DNA from 2 places in the Sporosarcina jeotgali genome. Region 2 is predicted to be linked to the other one. Evidence: predicted binding sites of a transcription regulator. Region 2 holds the regulator's gene; the other holds the start of a gene.
What was found. The regulator LexA, encoded in region 2, represses DNA repair genes until DNA is damaged. The targets are predictions, from matches to a motif close to CGAACATATGTTCG.
Positions count from the first base shown of each region.

Region 1 (12,424 bases), 620 kb from region 2:
GAAGAACTTCCACAGCTTGATATGAATGACAAATTACAAATCGATCATCTGATGCCTTGGTCGAAAGAACTTCCTAAGGACTGTTATATCCAGAAAAGAAAATGAACAAAATGCCCTTCCAAAAAAAATCGGAAGGGCATTTTGTTTTCTAAGAAACCAGGTGTTCTTTATTGGACGCTTACTTCTTCCGGATTGTCCCAATGAAGATGGTGCTGAGTATTTTCTATTCCAATTACCTTTAATACGTCAACGCCTTTTTTAATTTCCTGTACTCCTATTTTGCGAGCTGAATCTGCAGGTTCAATTGCGGCATGAAGTAATAAAACAGGACACTGAATGCTATTAAAAGCAGTCGAACAAGGCTCTTTATAGAATGCCTTAATAATCGCTAAGATACTGAAGACGTCAGCCTTAAATACATAGGTATCGTTAACTTTTTTAAAACTGGAGGCTATTAAGGGATCGAGATTGGTATTCCATTGCTTTGTTGTGTAACTTTGGTATTCTTTGACCACTTCATCCCAAGATCCATAAATACTGGACTCCACGTATTCTTTCCAATCAATCAAGGCTGTTTCCTCTGTCAGTCCGTCAACATGCTCAGGAAAAGCAAATCCTCCGTCTAATAAAATAACGCCACTAACCTTATCGGGATACATTTTTGCTGCATGCAGGCAAATGTCTGCCCCCCATGAATGCCCCATCATGTAAAAAGGTTGATTCGTAATCTGCTGTATCACTTGATACATCCTTTTTGCTAAAGAGGAAAACATATAGTCCTCAGCCCGATGAAGCGACTCAGTTTCCCCGTGTCCCGGGTTATCTATTAGAATAAGATGAAAATCATTTATTAAGTATTCATTGAGCCCAGAAAAACTATTTAAATCACCTGTCATTCCGTGCAGACAAACAAGTGAAGGACGGCTGTTATCACCAAGTTCACACCCATGAAATGTATGGCCATCTACTGCTATTTGAAACTTCTTCAATTCCATTTCTCTCCCTTAAGTACTTCTTTTTGATATATTCGTTAATCTGATTACCTCCAGCTAATTTGCATGATCCCAGTATAGTCTATATCTGGAGTAGAGCTAAGCACGTTGATGTACGTTACAGCGTATGGTTTCAGAAGGTCGTGGATTGGACGTATTTCTGAGAACTTCACAAGAAATTAAGGCAGCTTTAACACGAGGGGCTCAAGGCTCACGATAATCCTACGCTTGCACTCCAATCAACTAAGTGTGCAGGAACTAATAAACGTCCAGGATTGTTAAAAAAAGTATCTTTAGAGAATTGCCGTCATCAGTAAATACAACTCGTTCAAGCAACTTTGAATTTAACAAAATACGGTACGAACAAAGAGCCAATACTCAGTATGGCGAGTCCTGCACCCAGCGTAGCCAAATGGTTAGTGAAAGGTGAAAAGAAAATGACAAAAAGAAGCATTGGCAAGCCAGTAAGCGATACAAAAAGCAACCTGCCTTCAAAAGTCAATTTATGTTCTGCACCGCAATTATCACATGTAACTGGTTTGTAGACCCAGCCTAAAAATGCTTTGTAAACTTTACTCCAGCTGAAAGGCATATTACAATTTTGACATTTTCGCAATACCAACACTCCTTTTCCGGCATAATATAATGGGTCTATTCTAGGACAATGTTGCATGGTTAAAGCTCTTGATTATTGTTCTAAGAAATATATTATCGGGAGTAAAACCAAGCCTAGCAGAAAAAGTACCGGAATCGAAGAAACAATTAAAGCAAAGATCCTTAACTTACCTTTTCGGCTAAAAAGTGCAGTTAGGAATGAAGTTATTATTAATGAAATAACCACAACATCTCCAATTTCTGAAGTTCCATTCACTACAATTGGTGCAATAAAGGCAAAAATAATAAATAAAGAAAACAATGACAATGAAATGATACTTAAATATCTTCTTAACAAAATCATTTCACCTCTTCTGCTCTTTTCTCGCTCAATTGTTTTTCAGGCGTAAATCCTTGTTCCAGAATTGCATCCGTTTATGAAAAGTATTAAGAGTTCTTTTATCAATTTTTGCTCATTCTAGCATATCCAGATTTGCTGTGAGGATGATTTTTCTTGTGATTTAAAAGCATCAAAAATATCCCGATTATTGCTGTAATTAAAACGGGAATAAACATTTTATTCATGAGACTGTAAAGCAGTACGATAATGAAAATTACAACGATTAAAGAGTGAAAGGCATAATACTTTTTCAATTTAATTACTCCTCTACATATTTTTAACTGGCCCGTTTGCGTTATTAGCGCGATTACTTAGGCAGCAATCGCACCCATATCTGAAATAATGTTAAGCACGTTGATTTGCATTCCAACCGTACGCTTTCCGGAGGGCGTGGCTTGAGCCGCTTCCTTCGCTTCGCTCCGTCCAGGGTCTCAAGCGCACGCTAATCCTCTCGGAGTCGACGGCTTGCACTCCAATCAACTAAGGGTGTATTACCAAAAATCGCCCCCGTTTAACGAAAGAAGGTGGCGTATATTATAAATCCAATTATCAATAAAAGAATCATAAGTCCAGTGCCTTTCCAACCTAAGCCACCTACTAAATCCGAAAGTACGCTTCCGTGAATACTGCTTGCGGGATGCTTTAATTCCTTCTGCCTTAATCTTTCACGTCTTTCTTCAGGAGTTTCATTATCTCTACCCATTTCACCACTCCTTAAATTTTCTTTGGTGTGCTTCAAAATGGCCCGATTCTTGAACAACTTTTATCCCGCAAACGCCCCCGATTTCTTAAGTTTCCTATTAATACTTCTCGATTTTTATTGTTATATCTTCTTCGCTAATTGTTGCGTTTTCTGCTTCGGAAACTTTCTTTATAGAATCCTCCACTGCTTGTTGAATCATTGTTTCATCTACTTTTACATCCTTCGGGTAACTTACTGATACAGTCATATCTTTAACATTACCATCCACCATTATTGCTATTGATTCTTTATCCAGTTCCGTTTGCTCTGTAATAGATGTTATTACTTCACTTTTCAACTCTGAAACTAAATTCAATTCTGATGATAAATCCGCATCATTTTCCTCGTTTTCTGAATCCTCTAGTACTACCACTTCGGGCTCTCCATTACACCCAACTAAAAAAATCGAACTGAATAATACTCCTGAAATTATAGCTTTTTTAATCATTTCTAGTCCCGCCCTTTCAAAGGTTACGAATTCTACAACAATTTTCCATACATAAATTTGACGATATTTATTGGTGGAAGTTTCAAATTAAAACACAATTTTCCACAATCGGCCCAAAGCTATCCGATTAAGCCTTGTTAGGTAAAAAATATAAAATTCCCTTTATTCTTAGTACCTTTTAGCATCCTTAAAAAGAACACAATAGCAAGAGATAGATTGATTAACCCATTAAAAAGAAAAGCAAAGATGAAATATTTCCCTCCTACTGTTGGTGAACTATATATTGTTAAACCTAATAAAACTTGGATTATACTAATTGCAGAAAGAAAGACTGTTAATCTTTTGATGTTATTTTTAAGTAATAAGTAACCGCTTAAAGTTGCGATATAAGATAAGCTAAATAGAATTAATATAGGATACACAGGATGAAATTTTGCTGCATAGATAAAATAGTCTAATTGTGATATATCGGAGTTATTTGTAATCTGTCCATTAAATACTTTTGAAAATAATGCAGTGTGCTTCCACTCCCACGGGACTTCCCTAATTGCACTCCCTTCATACCATGCTATAAACGTTGAAAAAGCTAAAAGCATTGAGGCTATTAAGTATTGACCGGCATATTTCATGTGTTCCCCCTTATTTATTTTAAGATACTTCATATCTTGAATAATTTGGATCGTTTGAAGTGATACCCTAATTCATCAATAACAATTAAAACGCGGTGTACCATGACAATGGTGATTGTTTAATAATAAAAGTCAGTAAAACAGAAAAAAATATTATCAAAATCATCTGCTTCGGCTCTTTATAAAAAATTATACATAAAACGCAATACATAATTAGTTCTGTAATATAATTCAGATACACATAGAATATTCCCATCCCCACTGAAAGACTTAACATCAATCCCATGGGAAATGCAGGTAAAATAAAAGCTGAGCGACTGTTATTTTTAGCGAACCATACAATAGCCGCTAAAAAAGGGGAAGCTAAGGCTATAAGGCCCCAGTATAAAATATAACTTGTCGAAAAAACACCAAACAACATCGCAGAGTATACGTAATAACCACTAAACATTCCTAGAAAGAAAATCATTGTATGAATGCCCGCTCGAATTGGAGTTTTACTATATGCCGCTATTAATGTCCCGATAAATACCCAAATGCCCAATCTGGTAAATACATCACCAAAGTAAGGAACGGAATCTAAGTACTTGGTAATTACACCAAAGATTAGACTCGCAAATAACAAAGACATATGAATTGCTAATCTTTTTTTCAAATTCCCCACTCCAATTTTCCAAACACATTTTCTGTCTAATTATTTACATAATGAATGAGACAATACGTTTCTCCATAAAATGGCCCTGTTTCGGTATTGGGGCTTTTACTTATCAAGTAATCGCCCCCGTTAGCAGTGGTGTTTATTTCATGCCATTTAGTTCTTTTCTAATTTCTTCAGACAAAGTATTGGGACTTGTTATTTCATAAAAATGACCATCAATCATTTGCAAAACATTATTGTAACCTAGAACGAATCCTGTTGTTTTCTCAATTCCCTTATCGTCATAAAGTATTTTGACTTCATAACTCATCATTGGTGTAGACTTAACCTTTCTAATCTTCATTTCACTTGATTCATCGACAATATTCATTAGCTGCGCCTCAGTCAAATTGAATTCTTTATCAGGAAATTGACGGTCTTCAACTGTTATTTCATTAATGGATTTATGATCAAATCCATTTTTAAAAGCTTCGCCAAAAGTCGTTATTTTATTGTTTTCTAGATACAAATAAAAACTAATACCTAAAATTAATACCAGTAGACCCGCAACAATACTCTTTTTCATAGTATTCTCTCCCAACTGATTTCCTCAGTAGCTACCTAACAAAATGGTCCGATTCCGGCATACGATTGCTTGATTAAAGCGCCCGTTACTGGATTTACTGTTTTTTTAACTGATTGTATAATAATTGATTGCATAGTTCCGAACAAAGGCCTTGTGTTTTATATCTATTCAACAGGTCATTTACATCAATAAATATTCCATTCTTACGTAGTAAACTTTCAAATTGCATAAATGTTAAATTCGGATCAATTTCGACTTTTTTATCAGGGAATGACTTGTGAACTGTTTGATTAATCTCTGTCAATTTATTACCAAGCATTTTAGCAGTAGATGTATAAGTTAGTATTGTCTCAATAAAATCAATTTCAGTATGAGATAACCCTTGATTTCCCAACCATTCACTAGCAGTTTTGTGCGTCATATCATCGCCCCTTTTTGGGTGTAGGTCTTTATCAATCTGGCCCTATTGTTTAAGATACTTTTTTAGTAGTACTCTTCGTTGCTTGGAGTGCAGGCGCCGACTCCTGTAGGATCAGCGTGAGTCTTGAGACCCCGCAGTGTCGCGACCTTTGCGACCGAGGAGACTCAAGCCACGCCCTCAGGAAAGCGTGCGCAGGAACGCAAAGCAACATTTGATAATGGCCCTATTACGGTATTGGCGTGCTTACTTGTAAAGCAATCGCCCTCAATTCTGGAGTAATTTCACTTCTTTTCTAGAGCCTTAATAAGTCTTACTAGCCAATATAATGCCACCCACGGAAGAATAAACATCGTAGCCCATTCAATTAACCTTGGAACTAAATAGAATCCATTTACTCCTAGAATACCTAGAGCAAACCAAATCCCTGCCACAATCACTAAAGCGATTATTATACTTGTTGTAGTTCCGTCCATTCTTTTTGACCTTTTTGATAATTTCCGAATGGCTAGCACAATTAATGCGATAACAGCTACCAAGATAATTAACTTAATTAACGAGCTCGTTAAGTATTGCAAATTATTATATGATCTGATTTCCTCCAAAAAAACACCCCTAGCAGAATCAAAAGTATAATTCCTTAATCATGGCCTGATTCTTGAATGTATGCTTTATAATAACTACACTCCGTTGCTTGGAGCGGAAGATGGACGACTCCGAAGGGATCAGCGTGCGCCTTGAGACCCCGCAGGGAGCGTTTTTTTGCGACTGAGGAGGCTCAAGCCACGCCCCTCGGAAAGCGTTCCGTCTGGAGCGCAAAGCAACAATTTGCATGCTAAATAATGGTCCGATTTTGGTATGGGCACGATTAATTATTGCATCAATCGCACCCTTGATTATTGAATCGTATATTTAAATATCAGTTCTCCATTTGGATCTTTTTCATTCATAAACACAAAGCCAATATCTTTGTATAAATGATAAGCTACTTTATTCTCCTCAACGATACTCAAATATATCACTTTTATTTCATACTCTTTTCTGACGATATCAATAAGCTTTAACATGGCTTTTTTGCCTAATCCTTTACCCTGAAACTTTTCATCTATTATTATCCGATCAATCCAAGTATCTTTATTTGGACCGAAAGAACCGTACATAGCAAAGCCAATAATATCTTCTTCACTATATATAGCTACTGGATGCCATTGTTGAATTTCTTTGGCTTCGGCTAGACATTCCTCTACTGGTTCAATATATTTCTCTTGTCCCGGTTTGACTCTTATATTTCTAACCATACATTCATTGGTTTCATCAATATCCGTTATATAAATATTGTTCATTTTATTAGTTAAATCTCCTTCACTAATTGCGTTAAATGGCCCGATTGCGATATAGAGAGATCACTTATTTAGTAATTGCCCACGATTACCAACTAGCAAGATATTTATTACTTTTGTTTCTCGATGATTAATTGTCCTTTTTGCTGCTCGACATTGAAAGTGGATTCCTTACTATTCCCCAAATTTGCTGAGACTGTTTTTCCTGAATAGCGTTCATCCGCATAGATAAATACATAACCCTCTTTTTCAAGAATAACGTACCCTTCACGCTCTCCTTCCTGTAATTCCAACAATCCATAACCTGCTCTTGAGTAATTAAATAGAGCAATGGCAGGCTTATCATCAATAGTTAATGCAAAGGCTGTCAGCTCACCATTAATCCATTCATCTATTTTAATTATTTCAGCAAGGTCTTTATTTAACGAATATGGACTTTCGTAAAATGATTGAAGTTCACGCCAAAGTTCATGCTGTGAAGGATATTCGAGATTTGACCAAGTTCCTATTTCTGTTACTTCATCACCATTAACCCGTAAGGTAACACCTATTGTTGGTGTCTCTATATCATTCACATCGAAATTACCAACCGTAAGACCGGCTTCATAATGTTCCTGTCTAATCGTGAATACTCTATCGGGGTAGTTTTCATCAAGATAATCACTTACGATTCCATACGCCTCAGAATGCTTATTCGTTTTCAACGCAGGAAAATAAAGAACGTATCCAATAAATCCTAAGACTAGAATGATCGTAAACGCAATTGCTACTCTCCTTTTCTTCCTAAAAATAAACCAAAGAATTGTTATCGCAATGACTATTGCAACGCCAACCACAAAAAAGTAGATCAGTTCACTTGGACTCATATGAGTTCTCCTAACACGAAAGAAATTCTTATAATAGTCTTCTGAAAATCCGGCCAGTTTGCGAGATAGATGGGATTTTGTATAAAACAAACGATCCCCATTCCAGAACAACTTACAATGACTTTTCCATTTTTATATTTGTTTCAACATATCCTAGTTTTTCATATAAACCTCTTGCCGCTTTGTTATGACCAAAGACGTGAAGCCCTATTTCTTTCAGTCCAAGCTCTCTGGCTTTAAGTTCAATTTGTTTCATTGCTTGTTTTCCATAACCTTTTCCTTGATCGGATTTCCAAATGTTATTTACATAATAATCGTGTATCAAAATACCATTAGGAAGTTCGCAACAATCTTTTCTAATATTACCGAACTTTTCTAATATTACCGAAGGAACTTTTATGAAGATACTCAGTTTGGATTGTCTCCTTTTGGATTCTTCTTCTTTTTGTCCCCAAAGTATGTCCAAAGATGATATGCGGACCAAAATAAAACCCCACTTACAAATATTATTATTGGTCCAACAAATGGCTTTCGCTGAATATACTCCGGAGTGAAAAATGCTAACAATAATAAAATAGTTATGGCTGGTATTAAAAGAATCCAATAACGTTTGTCTTTAAATGTGCTAAAACTACACATAAAATCCCCCTCTCATAACCCATTTTCGTTAGACGATTGAATCACACGATTTATTCAAGAACTGTGACCAGTAATTAAAAGCTCATCATATTTCTTTCCTATCGATCCACTCAAATAAATAATGGAAAGGAAATGCAAGTAAAGAAACTAATATGACTTCTAACCAATCGATTTTCGACCTAAAAATCCATTGTGCAACGATGAGTACTGCAAATAAAAATACGGTAAACTGCGCGCTGGCTTTCATCATTATGAACCTCCATTCTATAAGAATCTGAAATTAGTTTATTTAGGAATAGTTACACACGATGAAACGAGGAATAATAATTAGTTGCTGTGTTTTACTTTCGCGTCAAATAGTATCTTGCGTTAGCGAAAAGGACACCTCCTAAAAGGAAAAGCATGACTATGACCCAACTGGCAATTGCTGAATACTTTCCTTTTAGAATAAACTCACTTATCAAATTCACAGCTACCATTATAGCCATTACAATATACAACCATATTACATACTTCATAATTCACCTCTTAACAGAATTCTTTAATTTGACCATTGAAATGATTGGATACTTTGTTTATACCACTCATGAAACGCCATTGTTATTGGGCTAATATACTTTCATTTTTCAAGACTCTTACTTGAGTTTGTAAAACTTATCATAGCTGAATTCAAAAGCCAAAACATTAAATAAAAAAATGCAATGTTAAAAATTAATCCGAGCCACAAAAAACTGAATCCTCCATTTTCGTATAGGCTCAACCAATCGGCTGGAAACCCTAAAAAGGTTGATCCGCGTTCGATTCTGATTCCAATACCAGGAATAAAGGATGTACCCAGAACACAGACAATACTTAAGATTAAAATATAGTTCATACACTTGTTTCTCATCCCAGAAACCCACTTTCCCTAAATTTTTTCTTCTGAATTTCCTCTGCCATTGGCCATATTGCGGTATTGGGTATTCGGTATTCGGTAGCGGGAACTTGCTTATCAAGCAAATGGTCCCGATTAAGAGATTAATCTTGAGCGGAATGTCTTTTAAGTCTTTTATAAAAAAATATATACTTAAAAGAAACTGCTGTACGCCGATAATTCCTAATATGTTCACCACCGTTACGGAATAGGAACTAACCATATTAATCGCGATAAACAATAGTATTAAGAGAACTTGCGTAGCTCTAAATACTTTTCTTATTACCTCTCCCCTCGCTCTATATAAATACATTACGTTGCTCGAATCGGAAGACGGCCGACTCAGAAGGGATCAGCGAAAGACGTATCGAAGAACGGCTTTTGCGAATAAAGCGCAGCGAGAAGAAGTACGTCTTTGTAATCGACTTGAGATCCAGCACGGATGCCTTCGCTAATTGGTCGGCTCAAGCCACTCCCCATAGAAAACGTTCCGTCTGGAGCGCAAACCAACATTTTGCATACTAAATGGGCTCGTTAGTTGCAGATACTCACAATTCACTTCTTCTATATTGTACCAAACCGCCTTTAAATTGTCTGAATATAAATAAAGAAAAAAATTAAAAAAGAAGTCGATAGAAATCATTTATATTCCCTCCACAAAAAAACACCCAAACCAAGTAATCAATCTGCGTGGTTTGGGGTATCGTGATTTAGTCGGCAAAACATTATATAAAATAATCTATCGTTCCATTCATCTTCAATTCATGATTTATTGCGAATCAGTAAATAGTATTGGGCATTTGCACCAATGATCACAGCACCTATCAAAAATATGGCGAACAATTGAGATGTACCTGTAAAAACAGAGTAGAATATTAGCAGAAACAGCCCTAAGATGAGTGTGGTATTTAGCGTATTAAACGAACGATAGAGTCCCTCCAGCATGACATGGCGTTCACCTTCATCAGATGCCGCCAGCAATTTTTTGCCGTAGTCTTTTTCAGAAATAGATGGCAGCTTCCGATCAGGAAAAAACGAATTGACCAAACTTGTTACAGCCAGTGAAAGAATAAATGCTGCTGTCCCTATGATTATTGAACTCGTTTCAAGCCAAGTTGCCTGTTCCGTAATAATTGAAATCGCAACTGAGGCAATTCCAAATACAACACTGGCAATAACAATCATGTTCGTATCACTAAACTTTTTATAGAGCCATATATCCCGCTCATCTTCCGCATCACCTGATACCGTTGAATTTGCTTTTTTACGCATTTGCAGGATGCTGACTCCTACATACACAAGCAGCAATAATGTTAGTGTTGTTAAAACCACATTCACAGGATATGCAATTGTTAAAAAGTTAAAGTTCAGCTGAACGGAAAGCATTAGATACATGCCAATGAACCCCACCACCGCACCAAGTAACCCATACATAACTAACCTCATTCGATCTCCTCCTCTTCGAATAGAAAAACACTTTCAATCGCTTCATTAAAAATCCTCGCAATTCGTACAGCAATCAGCAAAGATGGGATGAATTCCTCCCGCTCGATTAAACTGATCGTCTGCCGCGATACTTTTGCTCGTTTTGCAAGCTCTGTCTGATTCAGTCCATTCCGTGCACGCAATTCTTTCAAACGTGTTTTCACTGACTTCACCTCTTCCATCAAATTGTAACGTATACATTTCAATTTGACAATTATATTTGTCAAATTGACTATTTTGTTTTTCAATTTATGTCATAAATATAAAGTTTATATTTTCTAAAGGAGCGTTTATACTTCAAGAAACACAAAAAGGCAACTCACCTCTATGGGCCAGTTACCTTTTTGTAGATAGTGATTAAACTAAAGTACTTTAATCCCTAAAGTTATCTTTTACTTTTCTCTTACGCGGTTTCATGAACGTTTCATAAACAATTGGAACAATAACAAGTGTCAATAGTGTTGAACTGGTCAGACCACCGATAACTGTTACACCGAGGCCTTTAGAAATCAGTCCGCCACCGCCGCCTTCAACACCAAGTGCTAATGGGATAAGCGCACCGATTGTAGCGAGAGCTGTCATTAAGATTGGACGAAGACGAGTGGATCCCGCTTCCAAAAGGGCTTCACGTGTTGAAAGGCCTTCCTTCTCTTGATGGATTACTCGGTCGATCAAAACAATCGCGTTCGTTACAACAATACCAATCAGCATCAATGCACCAATCATAGCGGATACATTTATTGGCTCACCGGAAATCCAAAGCGCCACTAAACTGCCGATGATTGTGAATGGCAGTGAGAACAAAATCGCAAGTGGTGCTAATGCGCCGCCAAATGTCACTACAAGGACAAAGTAAACAATCGCTACTGCTGCTAGCATAGCAAGCCCCAACTGGGAGAATGACTCATTGATTTGTTCTGTGACACCTCCGAAGTCCACTTTCACTCCGTTCGGCAAGTCCAGGTCACTGATTTTCTTTTCTACTGAACTTGAAATCGCTGCGACATCTTTACTTGTCACATCAGCCGTAAGGGAGGCATACATTTTGCCATCTCTTCGCTGGATTGTGTCTGGTGTTTTACCTTCTTCGACATCCATTACATCTCCAAGTTTAACAGGGATGCCTAGCGGTGATTGAATGACCTTGTTTTTCAACTCATCGATATTTTTATACTGATCTTCTTTCACTTCGATATATACATTTAACTCTTTTCCATCTTGTTTTACCGTAGTGATTGCAGGCGCTTCACCAGGAGTCATAAGATTCATGCCAACTTGTGCTGCGGTCAATCCCAAGCTGCTCAATTTTTCCTGATTTGCGACAAGCTTGTATTGGTCATATGCTTCTGTAAGGCTGGACTCTGCTTTTTCCAAATCCTTGTTGTCTTCTAAAATAGGCAAGATCTGGTCCGTTGCTTTCTCGATATCTTCCTTATTATCCCCATAGACGTATAATTGTAAGCCGCTGCCGCCCATGCCGCTAAAGTCCATACTCTTCCACTCGCCTTGGGCATTGTCTTTATTTAGCTTGTCAATGACTTTAGATGTTTCATCACCGAAGTTTTTAAAGTCTTTATCGTACTCAATGAAGAACAGCGCAGAATTACTTCCGCCCATTCCCATCATAGCATCCATAGGGCTGCCGCCGCCTAACGAGTACTGATAAGTCGTAACACCTTCATGTTTACTTAAATAATTCTCTGCATCCATCGTAATTTTTTCTACATCTTCTCTT
Region 1 is NZ_CP116341.1:1,750,155-1,762,578, forward strand. It holds gene tnpC (IS66 family transposase) at 1-105, shown strand, start outside; gene PGH26_RS08590 (alpha/beta fold hydrolase) at 168-989, opposite strand; gene PGH26_RS08595 (TIGR04104 family putative zinc finger protein) at 1,321-1,608, opposite strand; gene PGH26_RS08600 (hypothetical protein) at 1,664-1,996, shown strand; gene PGH26_RS08605 (DUF6366 family protein) at 2,498-2,689, opposite strand; gene PGH26_RS08610 (topoisomerase) at 2,787-3,176, opposite strand; gene PGH26_RS08615 (YjdJ family protein) at 3,314-3,805, opposite strand; gene PGH26_RS08620 (hypothetical protein) at 3,891-4,460, opposite strand; gene PGH26_RS08625 (hypothetical protein) at 4,603-5,028, opposite strand; gene PGH26_RS08630 (hypothetical protein) at 5,123-5,449, opposite strand; gene PGH26_RS08635 (hypothetical protein) at 5,731-6,051, opposite strand; gene PGH26_RS08640 (GNAT family N-acetyltransferase) at 6,343-6,789, opposite strand; gene PGH26_RS08645 (hypothetical protein) at 6,897-7,652, opposite strand; gene PGH26_RS08650 (GNAT family N-acetyltransferase) at 7,765-8,256, opposite strand; gene PGH26_RS08655 (hypothetical protein) at 8,377-8,541, opposite strand; gene PGH26_RS08660 (hypothetical protein) at 9,547-9,672, opposite strand; gene PGH26_RS08665 (DUF3169 family protein) at 9,967-10,650, opposite strand; gene PGH26_RS08670 (helix-turn-helix transcriptional regulator) at 10,647-10,853, opposite strand; gene PGH26_RS08675 (efflux RND transporter permease subunit) at 11,062-12,424, opposite strand, start outside.
Region 1: the regulator LexA is predicted to act here: its motif matches at 3,223-3,236, upstream of PGH26_RS08610 (topoisomerase).

Region 2 (12,424 bases):
GCTGAAGCACCGCCTCTTTCCGCAAAAGAAGGAGGCGTCATTAAAGATGGATACAATGAAAAATTGGATACGTATCGGGATGCTTCAAGAAACGGAAAGCTGTGGCTTGCAGAACTAGAGCAGAAAGAGCGTCAGAAAACGGGTATTAAAGGATTAAAAATCGGCTACAATCGAATCTTCGGATACTTTATCGAGATTACGAAGTCTAATTTGCATCTTGCAGATCTCACAAGATATGAACGTAAACAGACATTGGCAAACGCGGAACGTTATATTACTCCTGAGCTGAAAGAAAAAGAAGAGCTCATTTTAAGTGCAGAATCGGAAAGCTTGGATTTGGAGTACACATTATTTGCTGAAGTTCGGGAACAGATGAAACAAGGCATTGAACATATTCAGCAGCTCGCATCCATGCTTAGTGAACTGGACGTTCTGCTTGCGTTCGCTGAGATCTCAGAATCACAAAATTATGTGAAGCCGATATTCACAGAAGATAAGGCTCTTGATATCCGAAACGGGAGACATCCTGTCGTCGAAAAAATGATGGACCATTCACTTTATGTGCCGAACAGCTGCAAGTTAGCAAACGATGCCAATATGTTATTAATCACAGGTCCAAATATGTCTGGTAAAAGTACGTACATGCGCCAAGTCGCATTAACAGTCATCATGGCCCAAATAGGCTGTTACGTTCCGTGTGAGTTTGCATCACTGCCGATTACAGACCAAATTTTCACTAGAATTGGTGCAGCAGATGACTTAGCATCAGGTCAGAGTACGTTCATGATGGAAATGCTGGAATCACAGCAGGCAATTGCACATGCTACTGATCGAAGCTTATTGTTATTTGATGAAATCGGACGGGGGACATCCACATATGACGGCATGTCATTAGCGCAGGCGATGATGGAATATATTCACGATGAAATCGGTGCGAATACGCTGTTTTCAACACACTATCACGAATTGACAGCGCTGGATGAGCAATTGGACAGGTTAATGAATGTCCATGTTGCGGCAATGGAACAAGAAGGAAAGGTTGTATTTCTTCATAAAGTGATGGCTGGACCGGCTGATAAAAGTTATGGAATTCACGTCGCAGAACTTGCAGGTTTACCGTCTGAATTACTACAGCGGGCGAGAGAACTATTAGAAGGGTTCGAAAATCAAAAAACCTCAGAAAAGAAATTGCTTCCTTCTAGTGAACAAATTAGTTTCTTTGACTTACAATCCGAAGAACCAGTTGCCGAACAGCCAGCTGAAGAAATCGAAATTCTAGAGAATCTGAAAGCTATAGATTTAACAAATACTACACCGTTGCAAGGCTTGCAATTATTATTTGAACTAAAAGCAAAACTGAAGTAAGAAAGGAGCGAAACGATGGATATCATTAAGGTGATGGACGAACCATTAGCAAATAAAATTGCGGCTGGAGAAGTTGTAGAACGACCTGCATCCATCGTGAAAGAGCTTGTGGAAAATTCAATCGATGCTGGAAGTACGTCGATTGAAATTACACTCGAAGAAGCAGGGTTAACAAGTATTCGGATAACAGACAATGGCAATGGAATGACGACGACAGACGCTATGCGTGCATTTGAGCGTCATGCGACAAGTAAGATCGTCAATGAGCATGATTTGTTTAGAATTCGCACACTGGGTTTCAGAGGTGAAGCATTAGCAAGTATTGCAGCAGTATCTAAAGTGCACCTCTGGACGTCTGACGGAATCAGCGGCACAGAAGTAGATATTGAAGGCGGAAAGGTGATTACTCACCGTGCAGCAGCACTTCGGCAAGGAACGGATATTACTGTCTCACAAGTTTTTTTTAACACACCAGCCCGCTTGAAATATATGAAGACGATCCAAACTGAAATAGGTCATACAATCGACTTAGTCAATCGGCTCGCAATCAGCCATCCTGCAATTGCATTTCGGTTAGCTCACGGCCAGCAAGTGCTGCTCAAAACATCAGGTTCAGGCGATTTGCTTCGCGTATTATCTGACGTGTATGGAATCGCAGTTGCCAAAAAAATGATCCCTTTTCAAGCTGAAAACGCAGATTACAAAGTGTGCGGATATGTGACCTTGCCTGAAATGACCCGGGCATCTAAAAACTATATGACAGTGCTCATTAACGGCAGATGGGTGAAAAGCTATCCCGTCAACAAAGCTGTTTTAGAAGCGATGCACACGTATTTACCGATCGGCCGGTTTCCAATCATTGTTCTGCAAGCAGAGGCAGATCCATACTTAACAGATGTCAACGTCCATCCTTCAAAGCAATATATTAAAGTGAGTAAAGAAGGGGAATTGCTTGCAGCCGTCCGCGAAGGGGTGCATGCGGCAGTAAAGAAAGCAATCATTGTTCCTGATGCAATCATGAAGGAGAAGAAAAAGCCAAGCACCCCTAGTGTGCAGGAATCATTCTGGAAACATCCAGAACGCAGTGTGAAGCCAGTTCAAGATTTTCAAACGACAAGCGATTATCCTCCCCGGCAAAAGCCTTCTTGGACGGTTGAAGAAGTTCCGCCAAATGAAGACATGACGATCACTTCAGATGTTACAGCAGAACCTGTGGAGACAAATGAAACGTCTAAGCCAGACGTTGAATGGCCAGCAATTACACCTCAGGAAGAAGAAGTCCAATCTGAACAAAAAGCGTCATTCCCAACATTGTTGCCAGTAGGACAAGTCCATGGAACTTATATCGTTGCACAAAATGAGGATGGCTTTTATATGATCGACCAGCATGCGGCTCAAGAGCGCATTAAATATGAGTATTTCAGGACGAAAATCGCAGAAGTGGATCATGATGAACGACAAATGCTGTTAATGCCTTTAATCTTCCATTATTCAGCAGATGAACAGCTGAAGATTGAAGAGAGACTCGATGCGTTAGAAGAAGTCGGTATTTACCTTGAGCAATTCGGTCCTTCGTCGTACACAGTAAAAGAGTATCCTTCATGGTTCCCTGCTGCAGAAGCTTCTTCGATTATTGAAGAAATGATTGAACAAGTATTGCACACCCGTCAAGTGAACATTGCTAAACTGCGCGAGGACTCAGCAATTATGATGAGCTGCAAGAAATCTATCAAAGCGAATCATTACTTAACAATGGAAGATATGAATCGATTGTTAACTGATTTAGGAAATGCAGAAAATCCATATACATGTCCGCATGGACGACCTGTGTTAATCCACTTCACAACGTATGAACTTGAAAAAATGTTCAAGAGAGTGATGTAAAAGAGGAGGGAATGTAATGAAACAACAGGAACTCAAAATGTCTGATGGAGTAATTCTTGATGCCTATGTCATGGAACCTTCTGGAGCTCCGCGCGGACAAATCCATCTTGTTCATGGCATGGCAGAGCATATTGGGCGGTACGAAGCGGTCATGAATGATCTTTCTCAAGCTGGCTACTTAGTCACTGGATATAACCAGCGCGGACATGGACAACGGGCGCTTGACCAAAAGCAGCTAGGGGACTTTGGCGAAGGGATCACATTTGATAGACTCGTTGAAGATGTGCGGGAAGTAATGAATGCATTTAGTGCAGATGACTCTAACCAGCCGCGGATTTTGTTTGGACACAGTATGGGATCGTTTATTGTCCGTCGTTTTTCTCAGAGATACGGAAAAGAAATAGATGCCCTTATTTGTTCCGGAACTGCTGGGAAACCAGGTATGACAAGAGTTGGAGGCAGTATTCTAGCCTCTGTTTTATCCATTAAAGACGGTTCGCATGCACCAAGTGAAGTACTTGATAGGATTGGTTTTGGCGGATACAACAGAACTGTCGAAAATCCAGAGACGAAGTTCGATTGGCTTTCTACAGATCGGCAAACTGTGCATGATTATATTGAGGATCCTCTTTCAGGAGCGGTTTCAACGAATCATTTCTTCCATGTCTTATTTGACGGCTTGAAATTAATCAGTTCGACATCCGCATACGAATCGGTTCCTAAGAAATTGCCTGTCCTTTTATTTGCAGGGACAGAAGATCCTGTAGGGAACATGGGAAGCGGGATTTTTGAAGCAGCGGGAATGTATCAGGATGCGGGTGTTGAAAATGTACGGGTCCATCTATTTGAAGGTGTTAGACATGAATCCTTACAAGGGACTTCGAGAGACTCTGTGCTGACGATGATGAAACAGTGGGTGAATAATTTATGAATCAACCATCAGAAGTGATAGCAATTGCTGGTCCAACAGCTTCAGGGAAGACTGCCCTGGCTGTTGGTCTTGCCCATTGCCTAAACGGCGAAGTGATCAATGGAGATGCTATGCAAGTTTACCGCGGTCTCGATATTGGGACCGCCAAAATTACAAAAGACGAAATGGAAGGCATTCCCCACCACTTATTCGATATCAAATCTCCCAGTGAATCGTTTTCAGCAGCAGAATACCAGCAAATTGTTCGGGATAAGATTTCAGAAATACAATCCCGTGGAAAATTCCCGATCTTGGCAGGCGGCACAGGGCTGTATATGCAGTCTGTTCTTTTTGACTACCGATTCACGGAAGCAGCAGCTGATTTGGAAGTGCGAAGCCGTCTGGAAAGTGAACTTGAAGCGTCAGGGGCTTCTGTATTATACGAGCGACTTCTTCAGCAAGACCCGGTAAGTGCTGAAAAGATTCATCCGAATAATCATAGACGACTCGTTAGAGCCTTAGAGATTCTAGAAGTGAGCGGGGAGACAAAAGCGAATCATGAAGCGGACCAAGGCGCAACACCGATGTACCGGTCTTCTATTATAGGCCTTGAGCTGCCTAGGGAGCTCCTTTACGAGAGAATTGACAGACGTGTCGATTTGATGATGGAAAAAGGATTACTGAATGAAGTCCAAGGATTATGGGAGCAAAACATAAGGGACGTCCAGTCAGTTCAAGCAATCGGATACAAAGAGCTGTATCAAGCAATTGATGGTAATTTATCAGTAGATGAAGCAGTCGATCTAATTAAAAAGAATACTCGCCACTATGCAAAACGGCAGATGACGTACTTCCGCAACAAGCTGGAAGTCAATTGGTATGATGCAACAACAGAGAAAACGCTGCTGGTTGAGAAAATATGTGACGAAGTAAAGGGATTTAACCTGCATATCGCGAATACAAAAAGCAGGCATTAATTGCGAATATGAACTGTGGGGGGTAATTAGATGGCAAATGCCAATATGCAAGATACGTTTCTGAATTCACTCAGGAAGAATAACACGTTTGTAACTGTATTTTTAACAAATGGTTTTCAGCTTAAAGGGTTGATCAAGTCGTATGATAACTATACAGTTCTTCTAGAATCAGACGGCAAGCAGCAGCTGATTTATAAGCATGCAATCTCTACTTATGTTCCTGCAAAACCGGTTATATTGAAAGATGAACAATAAAAAAAGGCCATGACTGGCCTTTTTTATTTTGGCAATAAAGAGCGCTGCGGCAGCTGCCAGTGAAACTTAATGGATAACATGCGTAACGCGGCTGTAGCAATGAGCAATATATAAAGTGCAGCATCGTGTATATACGTATCGAATCCAACAATTAAACCAGCAAGTGCGGCCCATACTGCATAGATATCACTTTTAAAAACCAAAGGCTGACGTCCGGCAAGCAAGTCACGGATGACTCCTCCGCCGGCACCTGTCAACACCGCTGCCGCCACTACAGCGAACAGAGACATTTCCATCTCAACGGCCATTAAGGCGCCTTGAATGGCAAAGGCAGCTAACCCAACCGCATCAAAGTAAGATCCCCACCTATTCCACGTTTTCAGCAAGTATCCGGAAAAGAAAAAGATGACTGCTATAAGTACTGACGCAACTGTGAAAAACAGCTCTTGTCCCCATAAGACTGAAACGGGAACTCCTATAAAAACGTTCCGTACGGCGCCTCCGCCAAACGCAGTGACCATTCCTAATATATAGACTCCAAACATATCAAAGTCCTCTTCCATCGCAACAATCGCACCCGAAATTGCAAATGCGGCTGTACCAATCAGACTAAATACATCCCATGTCACTTCAAAGTTCCTCCGTTCAATACGTTTTAAAATTGTCAGGATGAGAATCCGTTTACCGAAAGCGTTCTACCTGTTAAAATGGGCAGTAAACCTATGGTACAGAATGGAGCATCCTGAATGAGTATACAGCAATTGAACGATGAAATCTTAAATCGTGCAGAAAAAGTTGAAAACGAACTACAACCTTATGCAAAAGCTGCCGAACGCATCGCTTTCCTCAATCAAAAGAAAGTATTGGCAGCGTTCAGAAAGAATCGTGTGAGTGACTTTCATTTAACCGGATCCACTGGATATGGATATGATGATGCAGGCAGAGAAGTGCTTGAGCAATTATATGCCGATGTTTTTGGAGCGGAAGCAAGTCTAGTGCGCGGTCAAATCATTTCGGGCACACATGCGATTGCGATTAGCCTTTTCGGGATATTGCGGCCCGGAGATGAACTGCTTTATATAACAGGGAAGCCCTATGATACGTTAGAGTCAATCGTATCCGGCGGAGATCAAGATACAGGCTCGCTGCAGGACTTCAATATCGGCTACCATCATGTTGATTTATTGGAAAATGGAACTGTTGACTATGAAGAAGTTGAACGTCAGATCAATCCCAACACTAAAATGATTGCCATTCAGCGTTCCAGAGGCTACGCGGACCGCCCATCGTTCACAGTTGCCGAGATTGGCGACATGGTGAAGCGGATAAAAGCAAATCATCCCGATATTATTATATTTACTGATAATTGTTATGGTGAATTTGTCGAAGAGCTGGAGCCGACGGATGTTGGTGCAGATCTGATGGCGGGGTCATTGATCAAAAACCCGGGTGGCGGTCTTGCTCGTACAGGCGGCTACATTGCAGGAAGAAAAGAATTGATTGAGAAATGCGGATACCGCATGACTTCACCTGGCTTAGGCGCAGAAGCAGGAGCATCACTGGATACGTTACGAGAAATGTACCAAGGATTTTTCCTAGCTCCGCACACTGTAAGTCAAGCCGTAAAGGGCGCACAATTTACGGCAGGCATGCTTGAATCCTATGGGCTAGTGACAGCCCCTCATTATTCTGCAGCCCGAACGGATCTGATTCAATCGGTATCATTCCAAAATGCCGAGCAAATGGTCGCATTCTGCCAAATGATCCAAGCCAACTCACCAATCGATGCACACGTGAGTCCTGTGCCATCGTACATGCCAGGCTATGCAGATGATGTCATTATGGCCGCTGGAACCTTCATCCAAGGCTCCAGCATCGAGTTGACAGCGGACGGCCCTATTCGTCCGCCGTATACAGCGTACATCCAAGGCGGCCTCACGTACGAACACGTAAAAGTCGCCATCCTATCGTCTGTTGAGCGACTAATCGAACTTGAATTAATCAAATCATAAGGTGGAAGTGATCATAAACTGCGGAAAGCGCTCATAACCCTGTAAAAGTGATCATAACCCGTGGAAAAGCGCTCATAACCCTGTGAAAGTGATCATAAACCGAGGAAAGCGCTCATAACCCTGTGAAAATGATCATAAGTCGCGGAAAGCGCTCATAACCTTGTGAAAGTTATCATAACCCGAGGAAAGCGCTCATAACCCTGTGAAAGTGATCATAACCCGCGGAAAGCGCTCATAGCCCTGTGGAAGTGATCATAAACCGAGGAAAGCGCTCATAACCCAGGGAAAGCGCTCATAAACTTGCGAAAATGACCATAGCCTATAGAAAGTGCCCATACCCGCATGCAAAAAATCCCCCACTAAAAAAACTGCGTATCCCTCAAAGTGAATGAGGAATACGCAGTTTTTATCTATAAAATTAATGAATCGTGCGATAAACACCGACCACTTTGCCGAGAATCGATACATTCTCAATAATAATAGGATCCATTGATGAGTTCTCGGGCTGCAAACGGAAGTAATCTTTTTCTTTGAAGAAACGTTTCACGGTTGCCTCATCTTCCTCAGTCATCGCTACTACAATTTCACCATTACTGGCAGTATGCTGCTGCTTCACAACGACGCGGTCTCCATTTAAAATACCAGCTTCAATCATACTATCTCCTACGATTTCCAGCATGTATAAGTTGTCCTCCGAAGTCCCGAACGTATCCGGAATGGGGAAGTACTCTTCGATATTTTCAATTGCAGTAATCGGAATTCCAGCTGTAACTTTTCCGACTAAAGGAACGTGAACGACGCCTGTTTTTAACTCGTCCATTCCATCTTGATCCAAAATCTCAATGGCACGGGGTTTAGTTGGGTCGCGTCTAATTAGTCCTTTACTTTCAAGTCGCGCGAGATGGCCATGGACAGTTGAGCTGGAAGCAAGTCCGACAGCTTCACCAATTTCCCGTACGGAAGGCGGGTATCCCTTTTTTTGCACTTCATCTTTAATGAAAGTCAGGATGTCTTCCTGTCTTTTGGAGATCTTTTTCAATATGTTCACCTCTTCACTTTTTTTGCAGGAGACGTCGCTCTGCGAAGTGTTTCTATGAAAATAGTATAACATGTGTTCGTACGCATAGCAAACAAAGGTTCTAATTTTTAGTGTTGACACACAAACCTTTGTTCGCATATAATAAAAGCATAGAAGCGAACGTACATTCTGAAAGGGGAAATCATCCATGACAATCATCCGAAAAAACAAAAATATCATAGCAGCCTTTACCTTATTTGCAATTTTAACTTTCGTCCTTATTCTTAAATTTTCAGTTCCTCAAGACATTATTGAAGTAACAGTCGTCGAAGGAGATACGCTTTATCAGCTAGCGGAGCGCTATGCAGGTGATGTGCCTGCAGACCGGTGGATACGAGAAGTGGCGACACTGAATAATTTATCTGACTCTGCTATTATTGCAGGTGAAGATCTCAAGTTGCCTGCACATTTTGGGCCGGAGGTTGACGATACTCGACTCGTCCTTGCAGAGGAGGGAGAATAATGGGGAATCGGGGTAGTTGCGTTTTGTACTGCAGAGTAAGTACTGAAAAAGATACTCAGGAGTTATCATTAACACGTCAGCATGAAGAACTGACAGCGCTGGCAAAAAGATTGGATTTCAGCGTGGCTGAATCATTCACTGACAAACACAGTGGATATGAATTGGATCGGGAAGGCCTATTGGATCTTCTTGATTATATTAAAGAGGATTCCATTGATGCTGTTTTAATCCAAGATGAAACACGTCTTGGCAGAGGGAATGCCCGTGTCGCAGTTTTACACCTGCTCGCAAAAACAAATACTTCTGTTTTTACGAATCATGACAGCGGCCCATTAGAATTGAATGAAATGGACTCCATGCTTCTTGAAATACTTGCAATAGTAGAAGAATATCAGCGGAAATTACATAATGCAAAGATACGAAGAGGAATGAAACGAGCTGTAGAGGCAGGGTACAGACCAGAACACAATTTACGAAACCAAGGTAATGCGGAAGGCAGGGAACGAATAGATGCACCCGTACTTGAAATTGTTTCTTTGCGCGATAAGGGACTGACTTTTGAAGAAATCACTTCTGTACTTAAAGGACTAGGTCATCAGGTGAGCAAGGCAACGGTCCATAGACGATATCAGGAATTTGTTGCAGAGCAGGAAGGCTAATTGGTTGCACTTCTGGCCGTTTTTGTTTACGTTCTAAATAATGAATGTGAACTGGAGGGAACGTTATGCTGGAAGAAAATAAGATAAACCGTATTAATGAGCTTGCAAAAAAGGCAAAAACATCGGGTCTTTCCATTGAAGAAGCGAAAGAGCAATCTCAATTGCGCAGTGAGTATTTGAAAACTTTCCGTTCAACAATGAGAGATACCATCGAAAATGTTAAAGTGCTGGACCCTGATGGAAATGACGTAACACCTGAAAAAGTAAAAGATGCTCAAAACAAGAAGTTTTTAAATTAAGTATCCGCATATCATCTGACCGCAGTTTGTATTCCTGCGGTTTTTTCATTACAATGGATGAGGAATCTAGTTAAAATAAGAGATTGTGAAAGGGTGTAATTACCGATGACTAACACTACTGATCAACTGGCGATTAATACGATCCGGACGTTATCGATCGACGCTATCGAAAAAGCAAATTCTGGCCACCCTGGCCTTCCTATGGGTGCTGCGCCAATGGCGTATGTACTATGGACCCAGCACATGCATCATAATCCGTCAAACCCATCTTGGTTTAACCGGGATCGCTTTGTTTTGTCGGCAGGTCATGGCTCAATGCTTCTATACAGCATGCTCCATTTAAGCGGATATGATTTGCCAATGGACGAACTGAAGAATTTCCGTCAGTGGGGATCTAAAACACCGGGTCACCCTGAATATGGCCATACAGCTGGAGTCGAAGCGACCACAGGACCGTTAGGACAAGGTATTGGAATGGCTGTTGGAATGGCTATGGCTGAAAAGCATCTTGCTGCTACTTACAATAAGCCAGGTTTTGATGTTGTGGATCATTACACTTATGCGCTGTGTGGTGACGGAGACTTAATGGAAGGTGTGGCGGCTGAGGCGATTTCACTCGCTGGACATCTTGAATTGGATAAGCTGATTGTTCTCTACGATAGTAACGACATCTCCCTAGATGGGGAATTAGATATGTCTTTCACAGAAAAAATTCAAAATCGATTTGAATCATATGGATGGAATTACATTCATGTTGGTGACGGCAATGACACAGCGCGCTTGTCTCAAGCAATTGAACAAGCGAAACAAAATACGGGCGGTCCGACAATAATTGAAGTGAAAACTGTTATTGGATATGGCTCACCTAACAAATCAGGTAAATCAGATGCTCATGGAGCACCGCTTGGTGAAGATGAGATGAAACTTACAAAAGAAGCTTACAAGTGGACTTTTGAAGAGGACTTCCACGTCCCTGAAGAAGTTTATGACCACTTTAAAACGTCTATACAAAAACTTGGCGCAGACAGTGAATCCGAGTGGGACAAATTATTCGCTGCCTACGAAAAAGAAAATGGGGAGCTTGCTGCCCAATTGAAAAATGCAATTGATGGAACTGATAAAGCTGCAGTTGAAGCGCAGTTGCCTGTTTATGAAGCAGGTAAGTCTGTTGCGACACGTTCAGCTTCTGGAGATGCAATAAATGCGATCGCGAAAGCTCTTCCATCATTCTTTGGCGGCAGTGCAGACTTGGCCGGATCCAATAAAACTGCCATCAAAGGAGCAGGAGATTTTCTTCCTGGCAGCTTTGATGGCCGCAATATCTGGTTTGGTGTGCGTGAATTCGCAATGGGTGCTGCTTTGAACGGAATGACCCTGCACGGTGGACTGAATGTATTTGGAGGAACGTTCTTTGTCTTTAGTGACTATGTACGTCCTGCTGTTCGGTTGTCTGCTTTAATGGGAATTCCTGTGACTTATGTATTCACACACGACAGTATTGCTGTTGGAGAAGATGGTCCTACACACGAGCCGGTTGAGCATTTAGCTTCACTTCGTGCAATGCCAGGACTATCTGTTATCCGTCCTGCTGACGCTAATGAAACTTCAGCTGCGTGGAATCTAGCAGTAACTTCAACAAACCAACCAACCGTTCTAGTATTGTCCCGTCAAAACTTGCCGGTACTGGAAAAGTCAGCTGAACTTGCATCTGCTGGTGTCAGCAAAGGTGCCTATACGGTATCTCCGTCCAACGCAGATCAACCAGAAGCAATTTTGATTGCGACAGGTTCTGAAGTTAGTTTGGCTGTTGATGCGCAAACTGAACTAAAAGAAAAAGGAATCGACGTAGCAGTCGTCTCTATGCCTTCATGGGATCGATTTGAAGAGCAAGACGCTGCGTACAAAGAACAAGTGTTGCCTAAAGCCGTAACAACGCGTCTTTCTCTTGAGATGGGATCATCACTCGGCTGGCATAAATATGTCGGCAATGACGGTGACGTCCTCGCGATCGATACATTTGGTGCAAGTGCGCCAGGAGAAACGGTCATGAAAGAATACGGTTTCAGTGTGGAAAATGTTGTATCAAAAGTATCCACTATGTTAGGCAAATAAAATAATAATAAATAAAGCAGAGACGAGAATTAAATTCGTCTCTGCTTTTATTTATGACAGAAAGATTTATACAAAATGTGACGGTACTGATAATCTAATTAAAAATCAAATTATTTTGACATTTCGACATAATTAGTGACGTTCCATTCCGCCAAGTGACAGCCTTTGCGAAATGTCTCCTGTACGATAATGTAAAGGAGTGGTCATACATGCGAACATATGGAATTTATAAAATCAAAGAAATGTACCAGACATTTGTCCTTGGACGTGAGCGGCTGCTATATGATTTACTGAAAGCAGATGGTCGTGAAAATCATTTACAGGAAGTCCGATATTTATGCGATCAATTGGAAATTAAAGATGTTGAACAAGCTATTATGAGCGAACTCGGAAAGAACTTTCATACAGTA
Region 2 is NZ_CP116341.1:1,130,552-1,142,975, forward strand. It holds gene mutS (DNA mismatch repair protein MutS) at 1-1,365, shown strand, start outside; gene mutL (DNA mismatch repair endonuclease MutL) at 1,381-3,249, shown strand; gene PGH26_RS05305 (alpha/beta hydrolase) at 3,266-4,180, shown strand; gene miaA (tRNA (adenosine(37)-N6)-dimethylallyltransferase MiaA) at 4,177-5,136, shown strand; gene hfq (RNA chaperone Hfq) at 5,167-5,391, shown strand; gene PGH26_RS05320 (trimeric intracellular cation channel family protein) at 5,415-6,020, opposite strand; gene PGH26_RS05325 (methionine gamma-lyase family protein) at 6,138-7,403, shown strand; gene lexA (transcriptional repressor LexA) at 7,822-8,442, opposite strand; gene yneA (cell division suppressor protein YneA) at 8,630-8,944, shown strand; gene PGH26_RS05340 (YneB family resolvase-like protein) at 8,944-9,603, shown strand; gene PGH26_RS05345 (DUF896 domain-containing protein) at 9,669-9,902, shown strand; gene tkt (transketolase) at 10,008-12,014, shown strand; gene sirA (sporulation inhibitor of replication protein SirA) at 12,224-12,424, shown strand, end outside.